Regions from separate parts of the Ruminococcus sp. N15.MGS-57 genome, predicted to be linked through region 2. Evidence: predicted binding sites of a transcription regulator. Region 2 holds the regulator's gene; each other region holds the start of a gene.
What was found. Region 2 encodes Rex, which represses fermentation and respiration genes when NADH is low (regulators of the CRP and FNR family bind a similar motif). Its sites were predicted from a motif close to ATTGTTAANNNNTTAACAAT; they were not measured.
Positions count from the first base shown of each region.

Region 1: WS40_RS08150 (phosphoglycerate kinase) is a predicted target of Rex. The motif match lies at 3,627-3,646, and genes of this name have one in related genera.
Region 3: fucO (lactaldehyde reductase) is a predicted target of Rex. The motif match lies at 3,666-3,685, and genes of this name have one in related genera.

Region 1 covers NZ_LARF01000037.1:4,385-11,377, reverse strand. The annotation lists gene WS40_RS08165 (DUF5711 family protein) at 1-341, shown strand, start outside; gene WS40_RS08160 (CvpA family protein) at 358-1,236, shown strand; gene WS40_RS08155 (ATP-dependent Clp protease ATP-binding subunit) at 1,277-3,544, shown strand; gene WS40_RS08150 (phosphoglycerate kinase) at 3,683-4,906, shown strand; gene WS40_RS08145 (DUF3592 domain-containing protein) at 4,985-5,506, shown strand; gene tpiA (triose-phosphate isomerase) at 5,637-6,413, shown strand; gene WS40_RS08135 (hypothetical protein) at 6,531-6,980, shown strand.
Region 2 covers NZ_LARF01000054.1:2,043-9,035, reverse strand. The annotation lists partial or broken gene WS40_RS09620 (aldehyde dehydrogenase family protein) at 1-391, opposite strand, end outside; gene WS40_RS09615 (phosphotransferase family protein) at 880-1,638, shown strand; gene WS40_RS09610 (hypothetical protein) at 1,850-2,440, shown strand; gene WS40_RS09605 (redox-sensing transcriptional repressor Rex) at 2,489-3,157, opposite strand; gene WS40_RS09600 (aryl-sulfate sulfotransferase) at 3,320-4,810, opposite strand; gene WS40_RS09595 (ABC transporter substrate-binding protein) at 4,828-5,880, opposite strand; gene WS40_RS09590 (ABC transporter permease) at 5,906-6,682, opposite strand; gene WS40_RS09585 (sulfate/molybdate ABC transporter ATP-binding protein) at 6,699-6,993, opposite strand, start outside.
Region 3 covers NZ_LARF01000024.1:18,174-25,166, forward strand. The annotation lists gene WS40_RS06640 (ABC transporter ATP-binding protein) at 1-38, opposite strand, end outside; gene WS40_RS06645 (sensor histidine kinase) at 177-1,469, opposite strand; gene WS40_RS06650 (response regulator transcription factor) at 1,462-2,142, opposite strand; gene fucO (lactaldehyde reductase) at 2,295-3,443, opposite strand; gene typA (translational GTPase TypA) at 3,887-5,704, shown strand; gene WS40_RS06665 (response regulator) at 5,765-6,388, opposite strand; gene WS40_RS06670 (sensor histidine kinase) at 6,390-6,993, opposite strand, start outside.

The DNA.
Region 1 (6,993 bases), on a different contig from region 2:
CAGAGGAGCTTTCAGACTATGCCCTGACAGATACCACTGCCGCAGTAGCATTCGATGGCATACAGCGTAAAACAGGAACTCTTGCGGTGTTCCGTTCGGACTCTGACGGAGATAAGCCTGATAGCGTTGTTTATACTCAAAGTGGCAAGCCTAAGAAAATGGCCGCAGAGAACAAGAAGGTGATCCTTCTCGGCGAGGATAATATAGAAGCCTATGATAGTGCAGGAAATCTACTTGCAACAGCGGCAGTGTCCTCTGAGTATCTTGACTTTGTTTACATCAATGACAGCGTTTATTTTCTAGGTCTGCATGAGATAAACAAAATAGCTTTCGAGACCTGACGAAAGGCAGGAAAATATGGCATATTTTTTTGACGGAGCAGTTATAATGATCCTTATCGTGACCGCTCTGACAGGATACTGTAAGGGCTTTGTGAGATATGTCATCACAATGCTCGGAACAGTGGCAGCCGTTCTTGTGGCTTTTCTTATAGCCAATATGTCGGCTGAAAATGTATATAACAAATATTTCAAAACGCAGCTTATAACGGGCCTTGAAAACGCTGCTGAACAGACGGACCTTTCAAAGCTTGTGAGCAATGAACTGAAAAACGAGGGCGTTGATATCGACCTTTCAGATGAGGAGATAAAAAACGTCCTGTCAGGGGCAGGCACTCTTGCGGAGAATACCGAAAAGCTGCTTGTTTCAAAGGGAACAGACCTTGATACCGCTCAGCAAAAGGGCGAAGAGCTTTCAGAGTATATCCACAGCGTTATGCCCCAAAAGCTCAGCGAAAAGCTGGAGGGCAATAAGCTTGGAAAAAGTCTGTCTAAGGCGGTGAAGTTCACTGCCGAGCAGATAGACGAAGCCGTCAAGGCTCTCTCTGAGGGTGGCAGAACTGGTGCTGAGTATCTGGAAAAGAACATTTTCCGGCCGATCGCCCTGACTTTTATAAGGCTTTGCGTGTTCATGATGATGTATGTGCTTATGGAGATAGTCATAAGGCTTATCCTGCGTCTGTCTGGAGTTTTTACCCGAATGGCAGGTCTGACAGCGGCAAACCGTTTCGCAGGCATGGCGCTTGGTCTTTGCAAAGGTGGTCTGTATCTGGTGTTGATAGCCTTTATGGTCTGCACTGTGATAAATGCTACCGAGAACAAGCTTCCAAAGTTCAACAGCGCTGTTTTTGAAAATACCTATCTGTTCAGTTACTTCTTTGATATTCTGTATAAATGATTACCGTAAGGTGTATCAGTAAGGAAAGGAGCAAATAAAAATGTTAATGTGTTCAAGATGTAAAAAGCGTCCTGCTGTGGTGTTCATCTCACAGATGAACGCCAAGGATCCTCAGCACAAGAAGAACGAGGGACTTTGCCTTGTTTGTGCTAAGGAGCTTGGCATTTCGCAGGTGGACGATTATATGAAGGCAATGGGCATCTCAGACGATGACCTTGAAGCAATGTCAAATCAGCTTATGGAGGCTTCCGACGGGGACGATTTTGAGCCGGGCGGAACGAACTTCCTGAGCAATCTTTTCGGCGGTGACGCAGCCAATCTTTTCAGCAACCTCGCAGGAGGTATGCCTAAAGCCACCGATGATGGCGGAGAGAACAAGCCAAAGGATAAAAAGAAAAAGCTTAAATTTCTCAACAACTATTGCACTAATCTTACTCAGAAAGCAAGAGAGGGCAAGCTTGATAATGTTGTGGGCAGAGATAAGGAGATATCAAGAGTTATCCATATCCTGTCAAGACGTCAGAAGAACAACCCATGCCTTATAGGCGAACCTGGCGTTGGTAAAACAGCCATTGCCGAGGGTATCGCACAGAGGATAGTTGCCGGAGATGTGCCGTTCCATATCAAGGATAAGGAGCTTTACCTCCTCGACCTTACCGCACTTGTTGCAGGCACTCAGTTCAGAGGACAGTTCGAGAGCCGTTGTAAAGGACTTGTAGAGGAAGTAAAAGAGCAGGGCAATGTTATCCTCTTTATAGACGAGGTGCATACCCTTGTTGGCACAGGCGACAATGAGGGAACGATGAACGCCGCTAATATTCTGAAACCGTCCCTTTCAAGAGGCGAGATACAGGTAATAGGCGCAACGACTTTCAAGGAGTACAGAAAGTATATCGAAAAGGACTCTGCACTTGAAAGACGTTTCCAGCCTGTAACAGTTTCCGAGCCGACAGTTGAGGACACAATCACAGTTCTCAAAGGCATAAAGCAGTATTACGAAAATTTCCATAGAGTAAAGATATCAGACGATATGCTCAGAGAGTGTGCAGTGCTTTCTGAAAGATATATCAACGACAGATTTCTCCCTGACAAGGCGATAGATCTTCTTGACGAAGCCTGCGCCTGCACAAGTATCAGAACACCTGAAATAGAAGAGTTCGACGCACTTAACGAGGAACTAAAAAAGCATGAAAAGCTCGTTGAGGATTACGAGCAGAAGTCAGAACCTGACTATGAGATAATCGCAAAGGAAAAGGGCGAGATACTGAGAATACAGAACAGGCTCAAAGAAGTTGAGGAGACCCTCAAAAACGTTCAGGTAACAGAGGAAGATATCTCAAAGGTAATAGAGCTTTGGACAGGTATCCCTGCCAATAAAATAGCTCAGACCGAGTATGACAAGATAAAGCATCTGAAAGAAGCCCTTTCAAAGCGTGTTATCGGCCAGGACGAAGCCGTTGATAAGGTCGCAAAGGCAATAAAGCGTACAAGGGTTCAGCTTTCAAAACGTCGCAGACCGGCTTCATTTATTTTCGTCGGCCCAACAGGCGTTGGAAAAACAGAGCTTGTGAAAGTCCTTGGAGAAGAGCTTTTTGACGCCACCGAACCGCTTATCAGAGTTGACATGACCGAGTATATGGAGAAGCACTCAGTATCAAAGCTTATCGGCTCACCTCCGGGATATGTAGGCTTTGATGAAGCAGGTCAGCTTACCGAAAAGGTGCGCCGCAGACCATATTCAGTGGTACTTTTTGACGAGATAGAAAAGGCTCACCCTGACGTTATGAACATACTTCTCCAGATACTTGACGAGGGACGTATCAACGATTCGCAGGGCAGAAGTGTTTCATTTGAGAATACAGTTATCGTCATGACATCAAACGCAGGTTCGACTGATAGAGATACAGGTGTGGGCTTCAATAAGACCGACAGTGATATCGCCAAGGATAAAGCAATGAAAGCACTGAGAGATTTCCTGAGACCTGAGTTTCTTGGAAGAATAGACGAGATAGTTGTGTTCAATCCGCTCACAGAGGAGAATTACGCAGGCATAGCAGGTCTTATGCTGGACGAGATGAAGTCGCCGCTGGAGGAGAAACATATCAGCTTGAGATATACAGATGAAGCTCTGAAAACTATCGCACATAAGGCATACGGTCAGAAGCTTGGTGCAAGAGATATCCGCCGTGTCATAAGAAACGAGGTTGAGGATAAGATAGCCGAACTGCTTATAGACAAGGGCGAGGGAGCGGTGTCCGCCGTGGCAATATCCGCTGACAACGGAGAGATAAGGGTGGACGCACTTTAAAAGCCTAAAGTTATAAAATCAGGGTAAAAATTATAAAAAAATACTTGATTTTTATGACGGTATGTTATATAATAAAGGTAAGGTTGTTAGTTTTTTAACAACGTGAATTAAAAAATTAAATTGAGAGGTGTCTTTAAAATGGCAGGTTTAAACAAAGTTACTGTTGATGACATTAATGTAAAGGGCAAAAAGGTACTCGTAAGAGTTGACTTTAACGTTCCTCTTAAGGACGGCGTTATTACAAACGATAACAGAATAACAGCTGCTCTCCCAACTATCAAGAAGCTGGTAGCTGACGGCGGCAAGGTAGTTCTGTGTTCACATCTTGGCAAGCCAAAGAACGGCCCAGAGGCTAAGTTCTCACTTGCTCCTGCTGCTGCAAGACTTGCAGAGCTTCTTCCTGAAACAAAGGTAACATTCGCTGCTGACGATACAGTAGTTGGCGACAACGCTAAGAAGGCAGTTGCTGAAATGGCTGACGGTGATATCGTTGTTCTTGAGAACACAAGATTCAGAGGCGCAGAGGAAACAAAGAACGGCGAAGCTTTCGCTAAGGAACTTGCTGACCTCGTTGACGACGAAGTATTTGTAATGGACGCTTTCGGTTCAGCTCACAGAGCTCATGCTTCTACAGCTGGCGTTACAAAGTTCGTTAAGGAAACAGCAGTTGGTTACCTCATGCAGAAAGAGATCAACTATCTCGGAAATGCAGTTGAAACACCTGTTAGACCATTCGTTGCTATCCTCGGCGGCGCAAAGGTAGCAGATAAGCTCAACGTTATCTCAAACCTCCTCGAGAAGTGCGATACACTTATCATCGGCGGCGGTATGGCATATACATTCCTTAAGGCACAGGGCAAGGAAGTTGGTCTTTCCCTCGTTGACGATACAAAGATCGACTACTGCAAGGAAATGATGGCAAAGGCTGAAAAGCTCGGCAAGAAGCTTCTTCTCCCTATCGACACAACAGTTGCAGCAGGTTTCCCTGATCCTATCGACGCTCCTATCGATGTAGAAGTTGTTGATTCTGACAAGATCCCAGCTGACAAGGAAGGCCTTGATATAGGCACAAAGACACAGGCTCTCTTCGGCGAGGCTGTTAAGTCTGCAAAGACAGTTGTTTGGAATGGTCCTATGGGCGTGTTCGAGAACCCAACACTTGCAAAGGGTACAATCGCAGTTGCAAAGGCACTTGCTGAAACAGACGCTACAACTATCATCGGCGGCGGCGACTCAGCAGCAGCAGTTATCCAGCTTGGCTTTGCTGATAAGATGTCACACATCTCAACAGGCGGCGGAGCTTCACTTGAATACCTCGAGGGCAAGGTTCTCCCAGGTATCGACGTAATCGCTGACAAGTAATATATCTTACTAGGCTATAAGCTAGGGGCAGGCAGGTTTTGCCTGTCCCTTTTTTATGCAGAAATCGAGGTAGTAAAAATGAATGAAATAACACTACTTGCAAAAAGCGGATTAGGCTGGCAGGGCATAGGCGGAATAATTCTTCTGCTCACAGGCATTGGACTTATCTATTTCGGTATAAAAGCCTTGCAGGGCTATCGCTTTTTCCCTGAGCAGGAATATAATATCCCTGAGGAGGATCACTACGAACCAACTCAGGCAAAAGCCTTGCAGAAAGTCAAGACCACAATGCCTGATTTCAACGGCGGTGAGGACAGAGTTTTTACCGAATGGAAAATAGGCTATACCATAGACGGCGAGAAGTATACACAAATAGTCACAGACAACGGCTATGAAAAGGGCGATATGATAGACATAAAGTATAACCCCGCAAACCCACAGGAATTTTACCTTGACGATGAAAAATCAAAGGTAGAAGTCACTGAGGAGGAAAAGGAAGCCGAGGAAAAAGAGGAGAAAACGCCCTTTGGCTATGCGGCTATCGCTATCGGTGTCCTGCTTGGCGTTTTCGGTGTGGTCATGCTTATAGACAAGCTGTAAAAAACAGATAAAATAAGTCCAAGCCTTTGTTAATTAGTTGACAAATACGAGTGAATGTTGTATAATAGACTTGGAAAACTAGCAGGAACAGTTTTTCTGTTCCCTATAAAAAATAAAGGAGTTTTTTATCATGAAAAAAGCTGTAAGAAAAGCAATTATTGCAGGAAACTGGAAAATGAACAAGACAAGACCTGAGGCTAAGGAGCTTCTCGAAGCTATCAAGCCACTTGTTGCAAACGCTGAGGGCAAGGTAGAAGTTATCGCTTGCGTTCCTTTCACAAACCTTGAAACTGCTATCAACGCAACAGCAGGTTCAAACGTAAAGATCGGTGCAGAGAACGTTCACTTTGAGAAGAGCGGCGCTTTCACAGGCGAGATCTCAGCAGATATGCTCGTTGAGCTTGGCGTTGAGTACGTTGTTATCGGTCACTCTGAGAGAAGACAGTATTTCGGTGAAACAGACGAAACAGTAAACAAGAGAACAAAGGCAGCTCTTGCAGCTGGTCTTAAGCCTATCGTTTGCGTTGGCGAGCTTCTTTGGGAGCGTGAGTGCAACATCACAGAGGAAGTTATCGCAAGACAGGTAAAGCTTGATTTCTTCGGTGTATCAGCAGAGGACGTTAAGAAGTCCGTTATCGCTTACGAGCCAGTTTGGGCTATCGGCACAGGCAAGACAGCTACAGCAGATCAGGCAGAGGAAGTTTGCGCATTCATCAGAGCAACACTTGCTAAGATCTATGACGAAGCTACAGCAGAGGCAGTTACAATTCAGTACGGCGGCTCAATGAACGCTAAGAACTGCGCAGAGCTTCTTTCTAAGGAGAACGTAGACGGCGGTCTTATCGGCGGTGCTTCACTGAAGGCTGCTGACTTCAACACTATCGTTCAGGCAGCTGTTGAGGGCTAATTAACAGACGGATATCTAGGGGCAAAATATCATTCGTCACAAGAACAAACAAATAAAAAGTTCCGCAGGGGACGGCTGCGGCTGTCCTCTGCTTTTTTTGAACAGGGGGACGCAACTGTGAAAAAATTAATATTTGCAGCATTAGTATTATCCATGTGTATGTCATTTGCAGCCTGCGGAAGCGTTGACGAAAGCAGTGCACCGGCGGCAGAAAGCTCTCAGACAACATCTGAAGCTCAGCTTGAAAATGTAACTATCAAAATGGACTCTAGTAAGCTTCTTAGCGGCGTTGAGTTTACAGACAGCGAGCTTCTCGACAAGATAACAGAGTTCCGCACGAAAGTCATGGAAAACGCAGAAGAAAAAGAACCGGATTCAAGTGAGTATGTTGTCGGCGGCGATTGGCTGGATATAAAATGTTCAGAAGGTCCGGCTATCTACTATGAGTCAGGAGAGAGTAACTATGTCCGTATCGGCGCAAAGACCTATTACACAAGCGACGATACTGCCAAGGAATTTAAGGAATATGTCCTGAGCTTCCTTGAAAATGGCGGTTATTGGGGATAATACGAATATAAAT
Region 2 (6,993 bases):
ATATAGCAGTAGAAGTTGGGTTTGTTGTTGGGATAACAGCAGCGATAAGACCGATAGGCTCGTAAATTCTCATTGTGCCGTAAGCCTTATTTTCCTCAAAAACACCACAAGTCTGAACATTCTTGTACTTATTGTAGATGTGCTCAGCAGCATAGTTGTTCTTGATAACCTTGTCTTCAACGATACCCATGCCTGTTTCCTCAACAGCCATCTTTGCAAGTGGGATTCTTGCCTTGTTAGCAGCGATAGCAGCAGCCTTGAAAATCTTATCTACCTGCTCCTGTGTGTAGGTAGCGAAGATAGCCTGTGCAGCTCTTACTTCAGCGATCTTAGCAGTCAAAGCTTCCTCTGTATCGACGATGCCGACTGTTTTAGCTTCACTCTTTGCCATAAAATAAACCTCCAATAAATTAATTATTGTTTTTACTCTTGATAACTCCCGTAGGGGTTTTATCTTAACTATATTATATACGATTGTTATTTTTTTGTCAATCTTATAAAGTTACAGCTTTTTTGATATTTTACGTCGTTTTATTATGCAATATACATAAATATTGAACATTGTTTTATGATAGATTAACAATTCATGACCGTCAAATTGCACAAAAGAAATCAGATTGATAAAAAATTATCATTTATGCTGTCTGGAAAAAGATTAATAAATATAAGATAAAAACTAAACAAAAATAAAACAGTTGTGAAAATAACGAAAAAGTGCTTGACATTTAGAAAATCTGTAGTATAATATAGACATAACAGAGATACATAGAAAGCACGGAGATGTAAAGGTAATTTTACACAATAAGGCTGTTGAAAAATTGATGTATACTCTGAAACTCGACTTAATACCATATTTTAAAATAAAAGGAGATATGACTTATGAAACTTGATAACTTTGTAGCATCCAGCGACATCTATGATGTTTATGAATCTGATGGAATGGCAGTGAGGATCTATAAGAAGCCTGAATACAAGGAAAAGTGTCTGTATGCGGCTCTTACACACGCAAGAGTTGAAACAACACTTGGCAATTCCTTTATAAAGATGCCTGTTCTTCACGAGGTTTCCGTTATCGACGGCAAATGGGCTATAACAATGGACTTTATAAAAGGTAAGACTCTTCAGCAGCTTATGGACGAAAATCCAGACAAGAAAGACACGTATCTTAACCAGTTTATCGACATTCAGTGCGAGATACACGCTCAGTATATGCCACTTCTTTCAAAGCTGAAAGATAAGATGGCAAGACAGATCAAGACTCTTGGTCAGATCGACGAGATAAAGAAGTATGAGCTTCTCACAAGACTTGATTCAATGCCAAAGCACATCAAGCTTTGCCATGGTAACTTTGAGCCAAAGAACGTTATCATCAATGACGAAGGTACTTATGTTATCAATTGGGGTTCTGCTAGACAAGGCAATGCTTCTGCTGACGTTGCAAGAACATACCTGCTGTTCTGCCTTAATAATCCTGATCTTGCTGAGGCTTATCTTGATAAGTATTGCGTAAAGAGCGGAACATCTAAGCAGTATGTACAGGCTTGGTTGCCGATCGTTGCAGCAGCACAGCTCATTAAGGGCAAACCAGAGGAGAAGGATCTGCTCATGAAGTGGATCGACGTTGTAGATTACGATTAGTCTTTTCGTCAGGTTGTAACAAATTTGTAACCTCTTATTGTGCAAATAGCTAAAAAATGATTTATCCCGATTATGAGTTTCGTCATAATCGGGATATTTTGTTACAATTCTTTATAATCCCTTTACAGAGTAATTTTCATGTGATATAATGTGAAACTGTTGAAATATGACATAATGATTTAGGACTACAGAGGTTATTCGGAGGATCAATATGAAAAAGCTAATGATAGCTGTTGCTATAGTTTGCACTATGTTTGCTTTGCCGGCTTGTGGAAAAAATGCCGATAATAAAACAGAAAATAATGTTAATCTTACAAATAATGACGTAACGACAGCTCAGACAGAGGTTACTGATGAAGTGCCAGACGAAACTACTTCACTCCCTGACAGAAGCACTCTTGAAAAGATACCAGATGAGGCTGTTGATTCGTTTAATCAGGTCGTAGATGTCTGCAAGGAGATATATCCTTTGGCAGAAAAAACCAAAAGGCTTTATGGTTATACAGGCACTAAGACTGTGAACAAAAAGAATTGTTACATTTTTGTTATATATGATAAAAATGACGATGTGTTGACAAAGGTGGCAACTGTCGCTGCCGAGGTCGCATCAGATAAGCTTTACGTTCTTGATGATGAAACAGGAAGTGCCGAAAAAATCAATACCGAGGATGTTAAAACTCAATCTACAGAGTCATGGGCAGATCAAGTAACTGAGTCTTTTGCTGAGTACTATCAGAGCAAAGAGGTTAACGACCATCTTGCTGCAGTTGTTGAAACAGCCGCGGTTAAAACAGTTCGCTAATACTTTATATAAAAAAATCACACCAGAAAATTTTCTGGTGTGATTTTTTTATTCGATCTCTTCGCTGTTGTCAGTATCAGTGCTTGTGATGATATTTGTTGCATATGTAAGTGTAAGCAGGCTGTCACCCAAATGGACATTTTCCACAACTATGTTTTCATAGTCGATGCTAAGATCATAATGTGAAAAATTCCAGAACGCTTTCAGACCAAGATTTACAAGCTGGTCTGCAATAGCCTGAGTGTTTGCCTTCGGTATACAAAGCACAGCTACAACAGGGGAGTTTGCTTCGCAAAAGCTTTCTATATCATTAGTGTGACGAATCGGTATGTTTCCTACCACTTCACCAGTGAGCTTAGGGTTTATATCAAATATGCCAATGAGATTGCAGCCCCTTGTTTCAAAGTTAATATGTGTGGCGATAGCTTTACCGAGGTTTCCTGCACCGATAAGTATGGTCTTGAAATGTTTGTCTACTCCGAGTATCTTGCCTATTTCCATTCTAAGCTCGTCAACGTGATAGCCATATCCCTGCTGACCGAATCCGCCAAAGCAGTTAAGGTCTTGTCTTATTTGTGAAGCCGTGAGCTTCATTCTCTCAGAAAGCTCCCTTGAAGATATTCTTTCAAGTCCTTCTTTTTGAAGCTCACCTAAAAATCTATAATAACGTGGCAGTCGTTTTATTACTGATGCGGATATCGAACCGTCTTTAGACATATATTTACACTTTCCTTTACTAATAAACATGATTGATAAATAAATAACAATATCATATAATATAATAGCACTAATCTTTTCTTTTGTCAAGGACTTGTAAACTCTCTGCGGTCTTAAAAAAAGCAGCCTCGTTTTACAGAAGCTGCCTTATGTACATTAATTTTATTCTAGATCTTTTTTCTTTACAGAAGCAACACAGAAGTCGATGCGTTCTTCATCATCTTCTTCATTTCCTGAACCTGTGAGAGGAACTCTTTTTGTTGGATCGATCCCGTCAACGGCTGTAACAAGCCCTGTGCCCTCGCCAATAGAAGCACCCAGTACTCTGAACTTTGTAATGTCGATAGGCTCGATAGAGGTCTCAACAGGCTTTTCAAGCTGTGGTATCCACTCGTATGGTACACGATAAGCTCTGTAGATCATGTTGCTTTTGAATGTTCCAGCAAAATTCTTGAAATAAGGGTTTACAAATTCCCAAACTATTTCATGGTCAGGTGTGACCTCAAGAAGATGTCCATCTGAACCTTCCGTAATAAGAGTGTTTCCGTTCGGAAGTCGCTGTGCAGAGCTGATGTATGAGCTATAGAACTTAGAAGCGTCAGTAAAAAGCAGATTTCCTGCTTCAAGGGGAGTGTACTGCCATGTTATTTCAAGTGTAACAGGATTGAATTGAAGAACTCTTGAGTAATCTCTGTGTGCATTGTTCACGCCTGTGAGGGAAGCAGGGTTAGGTGTGCCGTAGCCACCCTCGCCACCGTTATCGAATACCAACAGGTCGCCCTCTCCAGGAAGTCCCTTTGGTATCATGTGCAGGTGGTGCTGACCAATTATCCAGCCAAGCTTCTTTGTGGCTTCGCTTTCGTTGAAGTTAGGACCTACACGCCATACTATCTTACCTGTTGATTTCTCGATAATTCCGAGTATGTTTGAGTTTCTTGCGTCAAATATGATATTGTCTGGGTGGAAGCGTTTGTCGCCTGCGTCATACCACTTATTTTCGCCAAGGGTAGAGAAGTTGTTTATGTGCATCCAATCTCCACCTGCCTCACCGTGAAGACCAGGGTTTCTGAACAATGCGTTCTTTGCGGCCTCGTCAAAGCCAAGCTCATCAAAGTGGTCGCTTGCACGCCAGCTCCAAATTATATTGCCTTCCCAATCCACTTCGATGATCTTATCGTCGATAAGTCTTTTGTCTGAAATATCGTGGTTGTAGAGGTTCTCGTGAGTAAGGATAAGTGTATTGCCACTGTCTGTCTTTGGCTCACCATTTGGATAATAGTAACCCACAGTGCTGCCCTCACGCTGAAAATCATGGTGCTGTCTAGCCATATAGACCGGTTCTTTACCAGGGTCGGCAACAAGTTCAGTTTTGTCGAATTTCCATACGATATGACCGTCCCAGTCTACCTGAACAAGATCAAGTTGATCCTGATATGCATATTTACCTCCTCTTGCTCCTGTTGTGCCCATTACATATCCGCCTGGGAGTATTTTGTTAGGAAATCCTCCCAGTCCAGCCCAAAGCTTAACTTCATTGCCATTCATATCTATGAGCAGAGCACCTTTAGCGGACGGGAAGATCGTATAACCGCTGTAGGCTTTTTCTTTGTTGTATATTGTAACTCCTGTTGGATAAATGCTTGGATAACCCATATCTGATTCCTCCTTGTTTATTTGTCTGCTTTTGTCAGGTCTGCCGTAACGTTATCTGAAAATGCTTTTTTTGCTGAGTCTGGATAATAAAAATCCCTTATGTTGTAACTGTTTGGATATTTACCATTCTCATACGCCCACTTATTTATTTCATCAAGATGAGATGCAGCTTCCTCAGAAAGTCCCAGTTTAATACTGTACTGTTCCCAGTTTGTTTTGAAATCATCTGGTTCGATTCCATATTTCTTTGATATTTTTTCAGCCGACTCATCTAAGTTGTCATTTATGTATTTAACGCTTTCATCAAGTGCTTTAAGATAGTTCGTAAGAGTTTCAGTATTGTTCTTTGCAAAGTCGCTTGATGTTATAAGATAAGCAGATACGTTTATCCCTATATCTTTTGCAGATGCGATCTGAGTCCAGCCCTCTGCTTCATATTTTTTTATAGCTGAGCCTGTAACGATAGCGGCTGATGCCTCACCGTTATGTGCAACTGCTATCTGAGTTGATATGGAATCTGTGTTGACGTTTTTCTGCTTTGACGGGTCAAGTCCTAAATAAGTCTGAGCCTGCCAGTTGAAGTATTCTGAAACTGTTCCAATAGAAGTTATCCATCCTTCACTTTCATCTAAAGCATCAAGATCATCTTTGTATTTTGGTGCAACAAAAAGGCCACCATTATATGAAACGCTAGAACTTAGATCTGAAAAAATCACAAGATTAGTGTTATCGAGAGTATTTCCAATTCTGTTTACAGCAGCAAAATCTGCAAGCAGTCCTGTATCTGCTGTGCCTGTTGCAATAGCGTCAACTGTGTTAATGCCGGCAGCGTATTCTGATGTTTCGAGAGATATACCATATTTCTCAAATATTCCTTGCTCCATACCGATATAGTCGGCATACTGATCTGGCTGACCTGTCATGTTCGCAACTCTCAAAACGCTAAGCTCTTTACCGTCTTTGGTAACCTTCTTTGCGGTTTTTCCGCTTGATGAACTACCGCATGATGCAAGAAGAGTTACTGTCAATGCTGTCGATGCTATTATTGCGATTATCTTTTTTATGTTCATTTTTAAATCTCTCCTGTTAAATTAATTATTTTACGTCAAAGTGTTTAAGTTTTTTCTTGCCAATAAACTGCAGGATCCTGTCAGCAGCAAAGCCAATCACAGCAAGTGTGACGATTCCTGCAAAAGCCCAGCTTGTTTTGTAATAAAGCTTCGAGCTGTTTATAAGATAACCAAGGCCATCACTGCCGACCAGCATTTCAGCTGCCACAACACAGATGATAGCTGAGCTAAGTCCTAGTCTTATTCCAGTGTAGATATTAGATACCGCTGATGGTACAACTACTGTGAAAAAAACTCTTGCTTTTTTTGCCCCCATGCAGGAAGCTGCTTCCACGAGCTGCTTATCAGTTGAAGCCACACCCGCTATAGTGTTTACGAACATAGGGAAGAATGATGCGTAGAAAATAAGTGCTACTTTTGATTCTTCGCCTACTCCGAACCACATTAGAAAGAGTGTCGTCAATGCAATAGCAGGCACAAATCTGAAAAAGCTAAGTATAGGTTCAACGAGCCAGCGTACAGGTCTGAAATTTCCTACAATAAGACCCATAGGAACAGCAAAAATTATTGAAAGTAGCCAGCCTTTTATTACTCTTCCGACGCTTGCAACAATGTCACTCCAAAGAGTTCCGTCTTTGATAAGTTCCTCCATGCTGTCGATCGTTTCCTTTGGGCTTGGAAGAAAATATTCATCATATTTCAAAGATCCTATTCCCCAAAGGGCAATTATTGCTACCCATGATATGATGCCACATTTTAGTATCTTCTGTATAGCAGAGGACTTTATTTTATTATTTTTCATTTTAATGTCCTCCTTATTAAATATAGTACAGCTCTGAGTCATCAAGAGCTTTGTTTACGAGAATATTTGTCGTGTTTTCATCAATAGTGTAAAGCTTCTTGATAAGTACTTTTACCTTATCACCTTTTTTCAGACGGGAAGCGTTCAGCGGATATCTGCCTGTTACTGAGATACCGTCTATGGAAGCTTTAACCTCAAAGGCGTTTCCTCTGAATGAAACTTCTTCCACAACGGCATCCTCCATTGAGCTTTCAAACTGATGATACTCGCTGTCTTCAAATTTGTTTATCTCGATAAACTCAGGTCTGATT
Region 3 (6,993 bases), on a different contig from region 2:
TTTACCAAATTGTCTATTTTTACTACAGTTTCAGCCATAAGAAAAACCTCCCTTAGTTTGTATTATCATTATACAATACTATCCGCCAAAAAGCTAGTGAGCAAAGTCACATCTTCATGTGACAAATGTCATATTATAAAAAAGCAGAGCGGCTGGTGACCAACTCTGCTTTGCAGTTATTTAAGCTGTGCTGTAAATATCATCATGCCGTTTTCGGCTTTGCATGATATCTTGCTTTTGTGCGACCTGACTATTGCCTGTGCAATAGAAAGCCCAATGCCGTAGCCACCCTTTTTCTCGCCTTTTGACCGAGAACGTGAGCTGTCGTCACGATAAAATCTGTCAAAAAGTTTTGTTAGGTCGCCTTGCGGTGGTTCTTTGCAGGTGTTTGAAACTTCTAGGTCTGTTTCCTTGCCATTATGAGAAGTGAAAAGCTTTACTATTATCTCGCCATCCTCGTCAGCATATTTTACTGCATTTTCCGTGAGGATAGAAACAAGCTGTCTTATCGCACCCTCGTCGCCGTGATAGGAAAGTCCGTTGGCAACATCAATGGTGAGCTTTTTGCCCTTTGTTTCCGCAAGGGTAGTAAAAGGCGAAGCGGCGTCATAAACAGCGTCAGAGATATTGAAATCAGCCATGGTAAGAGCAGGCTTTTCCTCCTCCATTTTTGCAAGGCTTAAAAGCTCTTTTAGCAGACCGTTTAGCCTTGTTATCTGATTTTTTATGCTCACCGTCCACTGGTTTGGCTCTGACACCATTTCAAGAACTTCCGTGTTTGCGGAGATTATGGCCAGCGGCGTTTTTATCTCGTGCCCTGCGTCGGTGATGAACTGCTTTTGCTTTTCAAAGCTTTCCACAACAGGTCTTATGGCACGCTTTGAGAAGATTATGATAAGCAGACATACAAGTATATATCCTGCCGCACCTATAGCGCACGACACCAGCAAAAAGCGATTTTTGGTGGCACTGTCACTGCGGCAGTCCATGAAAACTATTATCTTGCCTTTGTCGGTGTCGCCTGTTTTGTAGCGGTAGTTTCCTGACGTGCCTGAAGTCTTGCCGCTGTCAAGAACGCTTTTGCCGTATTCTATAGCCTGCGAACTTGACACCGCCGCAACGTGTCCTGTATCTACCTTGGTTATTTCGCCATTGCTGTCGGCATATACAACAAAATACCTTGTCTGATACTTAGTTTCCTCGTTAAAGCCTCTGTGCTTATCAGGCTTTTTGCTCTCAGGGGGAGAGGCGCTGTCTGAATTATCCTGCGGCTTGTCATGTTTCATGCCCTTGGGGTCGAACTCAGGAAATCTGCCGTCATTTTCGATTATTATGTTCAGCAGATCGTCTGCATTCTTGTTGGTCTGATAGATGTTCACTCCATTTATGCCGCCTATTATGGTAAACTCTACGATAAGAAGGCACACAGCGGCGATAACAACGAATTTCCGCTGTAAACGCTTAATCATTATGCTTTTCCTCTAGTGTGTAGCCCACGCCTCTTGTGGCTTTTATTTCGATATCTGCACCGATAAGACCAAGCTTTTTACGCAAATATGAAATATATACCCACACCACGTTTATCTCAGCGTCAGAGTCATAGCCCCATATCTTTTCCATGAAACGCTCTGTGGAAATAAGCGTGCCGTGATTTAGCATAAGGGCTTCTATCATTTGAAACTCTTTGTTGCCAAGCTTCTGAGAGCCGTTAGGACCTGAAAGCTCAAAGCTCTGCCTGTTGAGAGAAACGTTTCCAAAAGTAAGGGTAGAGGGTGCAAACTCAGTGCGGCGGCGTGTCATTGCCCTTATTCTCGCAAGAAGCTCGCCCATTGCAAATGGCTTTGTAAGATAATCGTCAGCACCCGAATCAAGTCCGGTTATCCTATCGTCAATATCAGACTTTGCAGTGAGCAGCAGAACAGGGGAGTCGATACCCTTTTCACGGAGTTTTGTAAGCACCTGTATGCCGTCCATACCAGGCATCATAATGTCAAGTATTATGCCGTCATAATCCTGTGCAATTGCATAGTTGTATGCGTCGATGCCGTTGTAAACAGCGTCAACAGAATAGTTTTTGTGTTTAAGCACTGCCGAAAGCGCATTTGCAAGCTCCACCTCGTCCTCAGCAAGAAGTAATCTCATTAAAATTCCTCCCTATAAGTCAGTATAATATCTTACGATATATGATAACCTATGAACTTAAAACTCACTTTAAATGTATTATACCATAAATATTCTTTTCGGGCAATAAAAATCTGCCCCCGAAAACCGAGGGCAGATAAAAGATTTTTGAATTAGAATGCTGTCTTATAAATGCCGAGGATAGACTCAACTGTGCAAGGTCTTGGATTTCCTCCTGTGCATACGTCTGCGAATGCAGATTCGCTCAAAGCCTGAAGATCCTCTTCCTTAACGCCTATCTCGTGGAGCTTCTCAGGGATTCCAACGTCCTTTGAAAGCTGCTTAACTGCGTTTACTGCGGCTGCTCTGTATTCAGCCTGGCTCATGCCTGTTGTGTCAATGCCCATTGCTTCTGCGATGTACTTGAACTTTTCGCCTGTGTATTCAGCGTTGTACTCCATTACATACGGAAGAAGAACTGCATTTGCGATACCATGAGGTGTGTCATAGAATGCACCGAGCGGGTGAGCCATGCCGTGAACAACGCCAAGACCAACGTTTGAGAAGCCCATGCCTGCGATATACTGACCGAGAGCCATATCTTCTCTGCCCTGTGGGTCATTCTCAACAGCCTTTCTCAGTGAACGTGAGATTATCTCTATTGCTTTAAGGTGCATCATGTCTGTAAGCTCCCAAGCGCCAAGTGTTGTGTAGCCCTCGATAGCGTGTGTAAGAGCGTCCATACCTGTTGAAGCTGTAAGTCCCTTAGGCATTGATGACATCATCTTTGCGTCGATTATAGCAACTACCGGGATATCATGAGGGTCAACGCAAACGAACTTTCTCTTCTTCTCCTCGTCTGTGATAACATAGTTGATAGTTACCTCTGCGGCTGTGCCTGCTGTTGTAGGAACTGCGATTATAGGAACGCAAGGGTTCTTTGTGTCAATAGCGCCCTCAAGAGAAGTAACGTCAGCATATTCAGGGTTGTTTATGATGATACCGATAGCCTTTGCAGTGTCCATTGATGAGCCGCCGCCGATAGCGATAAGATAGTCAGCATCTGCTGCCTTGAAAGCTTCGATACCAGCCTTTACTACCTTTACAGTAGGGTTAGCCTTTACCTGAGAGAATATATCATAAGCAAGTCCTGCTTCCTCCAAAAGATCTGTAACGTTCTTTGCAACGTTAAATTTGATAAGGTCAGGGTCTGTTACAACAAGAGCCTTTTTAAAAGCTCTCTTCTTTGCCTCTGTAACTATCTCGCTGATCGAGCCTGCACCGAAATATGAAGTTTCATTAAGTATCATTCTGTTAGCCATTTGATTATTCCGCCTTTCAAAATATATGATCTCTGTTATCAAAGTTATATCTTTGATTATTAATATTATATAACTTTTATGCCACGATTTCAACTATTTTTGTGTAAAATATTAGTGACGCAATATTGTGTAAAACAGCCAAAAACATAAATCATTTAATCTAAGGCACACCATACAAGGCGTAACCTGTGAATGATACTTTTTTCTTGACAAATCGGCAAAAATGTGCTATAATTCTCAATTAGGAAAGTTACCTTGCGGAAAATTTCGCAAGGTGCTTTTGTGTTTTATAGGCTTTTTGTGAAAAATTACGATTTTCTTTCCTTTGATGGGAGAAAATATATTTATAATTTTTATTGTTTATAATTTTTGCGAAATATATTAAGCAAATCGTTACAGAAAGCATTCGCTTTGCTGTGTCTTGATAAATCGGAGGAGTATGTATGATTAGAGAAGATTTAAGAAATGTTGCTATTATTGCCCACGTTGACCACGGTAAGACTACCCTTGTAGACCAGATGCTCAAGCAGAGCGGTACTTTCAGAGAAAATCAGGCTGTAGAAGAAAGAGTCATGGATTCAAACGATATCGAGCGTGAGAGAGGAATCACTATCCTTGCAAAGAATACTTCTATCAAGTATAAGGACGTTAAGATAAACGTTATCGACACCCCAGGCCATGCTGATTTCGGTGGTGAGGTAGAGCGTGTTCTTAAAATGGTAAACGGTGTTATACTGCTTGTGGACGCAGCCGAGGGTCCAATGCCACAGACAAGATTTGTGCTTCAGAAAGCACTTGAGCTTGGTCATAAAATAATCATCGTTATCAATAAGATAGACAGACCTGACGCTCGTCTTAACGAGGTAGGCGACGAAGTTCTCGAGCTTCTCATGGATCTTGACGCTACTGACGAGCAGCTTGACAGCCCTATTCTTTATTGCTCAGGCAGAGCAGGTACAGCTACTCACTCACCTGATGAAGAGGGCAAGGATATGATACCTCTCTTTGACGAGATACTCAGCTATATCCCTGCACCAGAGGTAGATACTGAGGGTCCAATGCAGTATCTTGTTTCCGCTATCGACTACAACGAGTATGTAGGAAGAATAGCTATCGGCCGTATCGAGCGTGGCGAAATGAAAGTTAATCAGGACGTTACGATCGGCGACTATCATCAGACTAAGAAGGAATATCGTGGCAAGATCGTTACAATGTATCAGATAGAGGGACTTAACAGAGTTCCATGCCAGAGTGCAAAGGCTGGCGATATCGTTTGTATAAGCGGTATCGAGAACATCACTATCGGTGACACTATCTGCGACTTCGGCAACTTTGAGGCTGTTCCTTTTGTAAAGATATCTGAGCCTACAGTTGAAATGACATTCTCTGTAAATAATTCGCCGTTCGCAGGCAGAGAGGGCAAGTTCGTAACGAGCCGTCACCTGAGAGACAGACTTTTCAAGGAGCTTCTTAAGGACGTTTCACTGAGAGTTTCTGAAACAGACAGCACAGACGCATTCAAGGTCGCAGGCCGTGGCGAAATGCACCTTTCTATCCTTATCGAGAATATGCGTCGTGAGGGTTATGAGCTTGGCGTTTCAACACCGCACGTTCTGTTCAAGGAGATAGAGGGCAAGCTTTGTGAACCTATCGAAAGACTTGTTATTGACGTTCCTGAGAACTGCGTAGGTTCTGTTATGGAGAAGATAGGTGCAAGAAAGGGCGAGCTTCAGGAAATGGCACCTGTTGGAAGCAGAATGAGACTTGAATTCCTTATCCCTGCAAGAGGACTTTTCGGATACAAGAGCGAGTTCCTTACAGACACAAAGGGTGAGGGTATCATGAGCTCTGTATTCCATGACTACGAGCCATATAAGGGCGAGATACCAAAGAGAGCAACGGGCTCACTTGTTGCGTTTGAAACAGGCGAGGCTGTAACATACGGTCTTTACAACGCACAGGAGAGAGGCGAGCTGTTCATCACAGCAGGCACACCTGTATATGAGGGAATGATAGTTGGCGCTTCACCAAAGCAGGAAGACCTTGTTGTAAATGTCTGCAAGAAGAAGCACCTTACAAATACTCGTGCAAGCGGTTCTGATGACGCGCTCAGACTTGTTCCGCCAAGAAATCTCAGCCTTGAGGATTCACTTGAGTTTCTCGCTGATGATGAGCTTCTTGAAGTAACTCCAAAGAGCATAAGAATAAGAAAGCGTATTCTGAGCAACTCACAGAGAGCTAAGGAAAGAGCTAAAATGTAATAATAACAAAAAGAGGAGCGGTCATGCCGTCTCCTCTTTACTTTTTATGAAATTGTAGTGCTATTGTATGTTGGTGTAGTAGAAAATAGCAAGCTGTGTGCGGTCACGGAGGGAGAGCTTTTCCAGGATAGTGCTGATGTAATTTCGCACTGTGCCCTCGCTGAGATAAAGCAGTGAGGCTATCTCCTTGTTGCAAAGCCCTTTTGCCACCTGTTCGATTATCTCCTGCTCTTTTTCGACTATGCCGTAGTGGTCAAAATCAAAACTGCTGTGATTGGTAAGAAGCTCAGGAAGCTTGCTTGCAACATCTGAGCCGAAAACTGTCTGCCCATTCATGACGGTTTCAAGGGCAGGGCATATGCTTTCAAAATCCTGCTTTAAAATATATCCCTTTGCTCCCATAAGCACAGCCTTTATAATGTATTCATCATCAGAAAACGTGGTAAGATAAAGTATCCTTGCGTCAGGGTACCCAGCAAGGATCTTTTCGCCGGCTTCAATGCCGCTCATGCCGTTCATGCGGATATCCATAAGCAGAACATCAGGCTTGAGAAGAGAATAAAGCTCTATGGCTTCCTCGCCGCAGCTTCCCATGGCAAGAACTTTCACACTGCCTGTGCTTTCAAGAATGGTTTTCAGCGACACCGCCACAAGCTTGTCATCATCTATTATAACAATGTTCATGTCAAGACCTCCGTTCAGTCAGGCTTTGTTTCGGCACAGACAGAAAAATGCGGAATCCCTTGCTGCCCGATGTGATGTTTATGTTTCCATTTAAAGAAGCCGCACGCTCACGCATATTGGCAAGCCCCATGCCGCTTTCGTCTATCTTTTCGGGACAGCTTCCGTTGTCTGCAATACTAAGCTGATAAAGAGCAGGGTGTTCACGAATGATTATTTTTATGCTGTCACCGTTGCTGTGCTTTGCAGTATTGGAAAGCGCTTCTTTTATAACGCCAATAAAGCAAAGCTTCACATCTCGTGACATTCTTTCGGAAAAGTCATAATCACAGCTTACTGCAAATCTGTCTTTCAGAGGTCTTATGCAGTCTTCAACAGCAGGCTTTAGTGCGATAGAATCGTCATGAAGATCATGAACGCTGCTTCGTATGCTCGTCATGGCGGTGTTTAGCGTGCCGCTCAGGTCGTTGATGGCTTCACCGACAGTTTCATCTTTGTTTATGACCGAGAGCGCACCAAGCTGTAAAATAGACCTTGTGAGCATATGTCCCACGTTATCGTGTATCTCCCTTGCAATGCGGTTACGCTCTTTCAGAGTGGCAAGATAT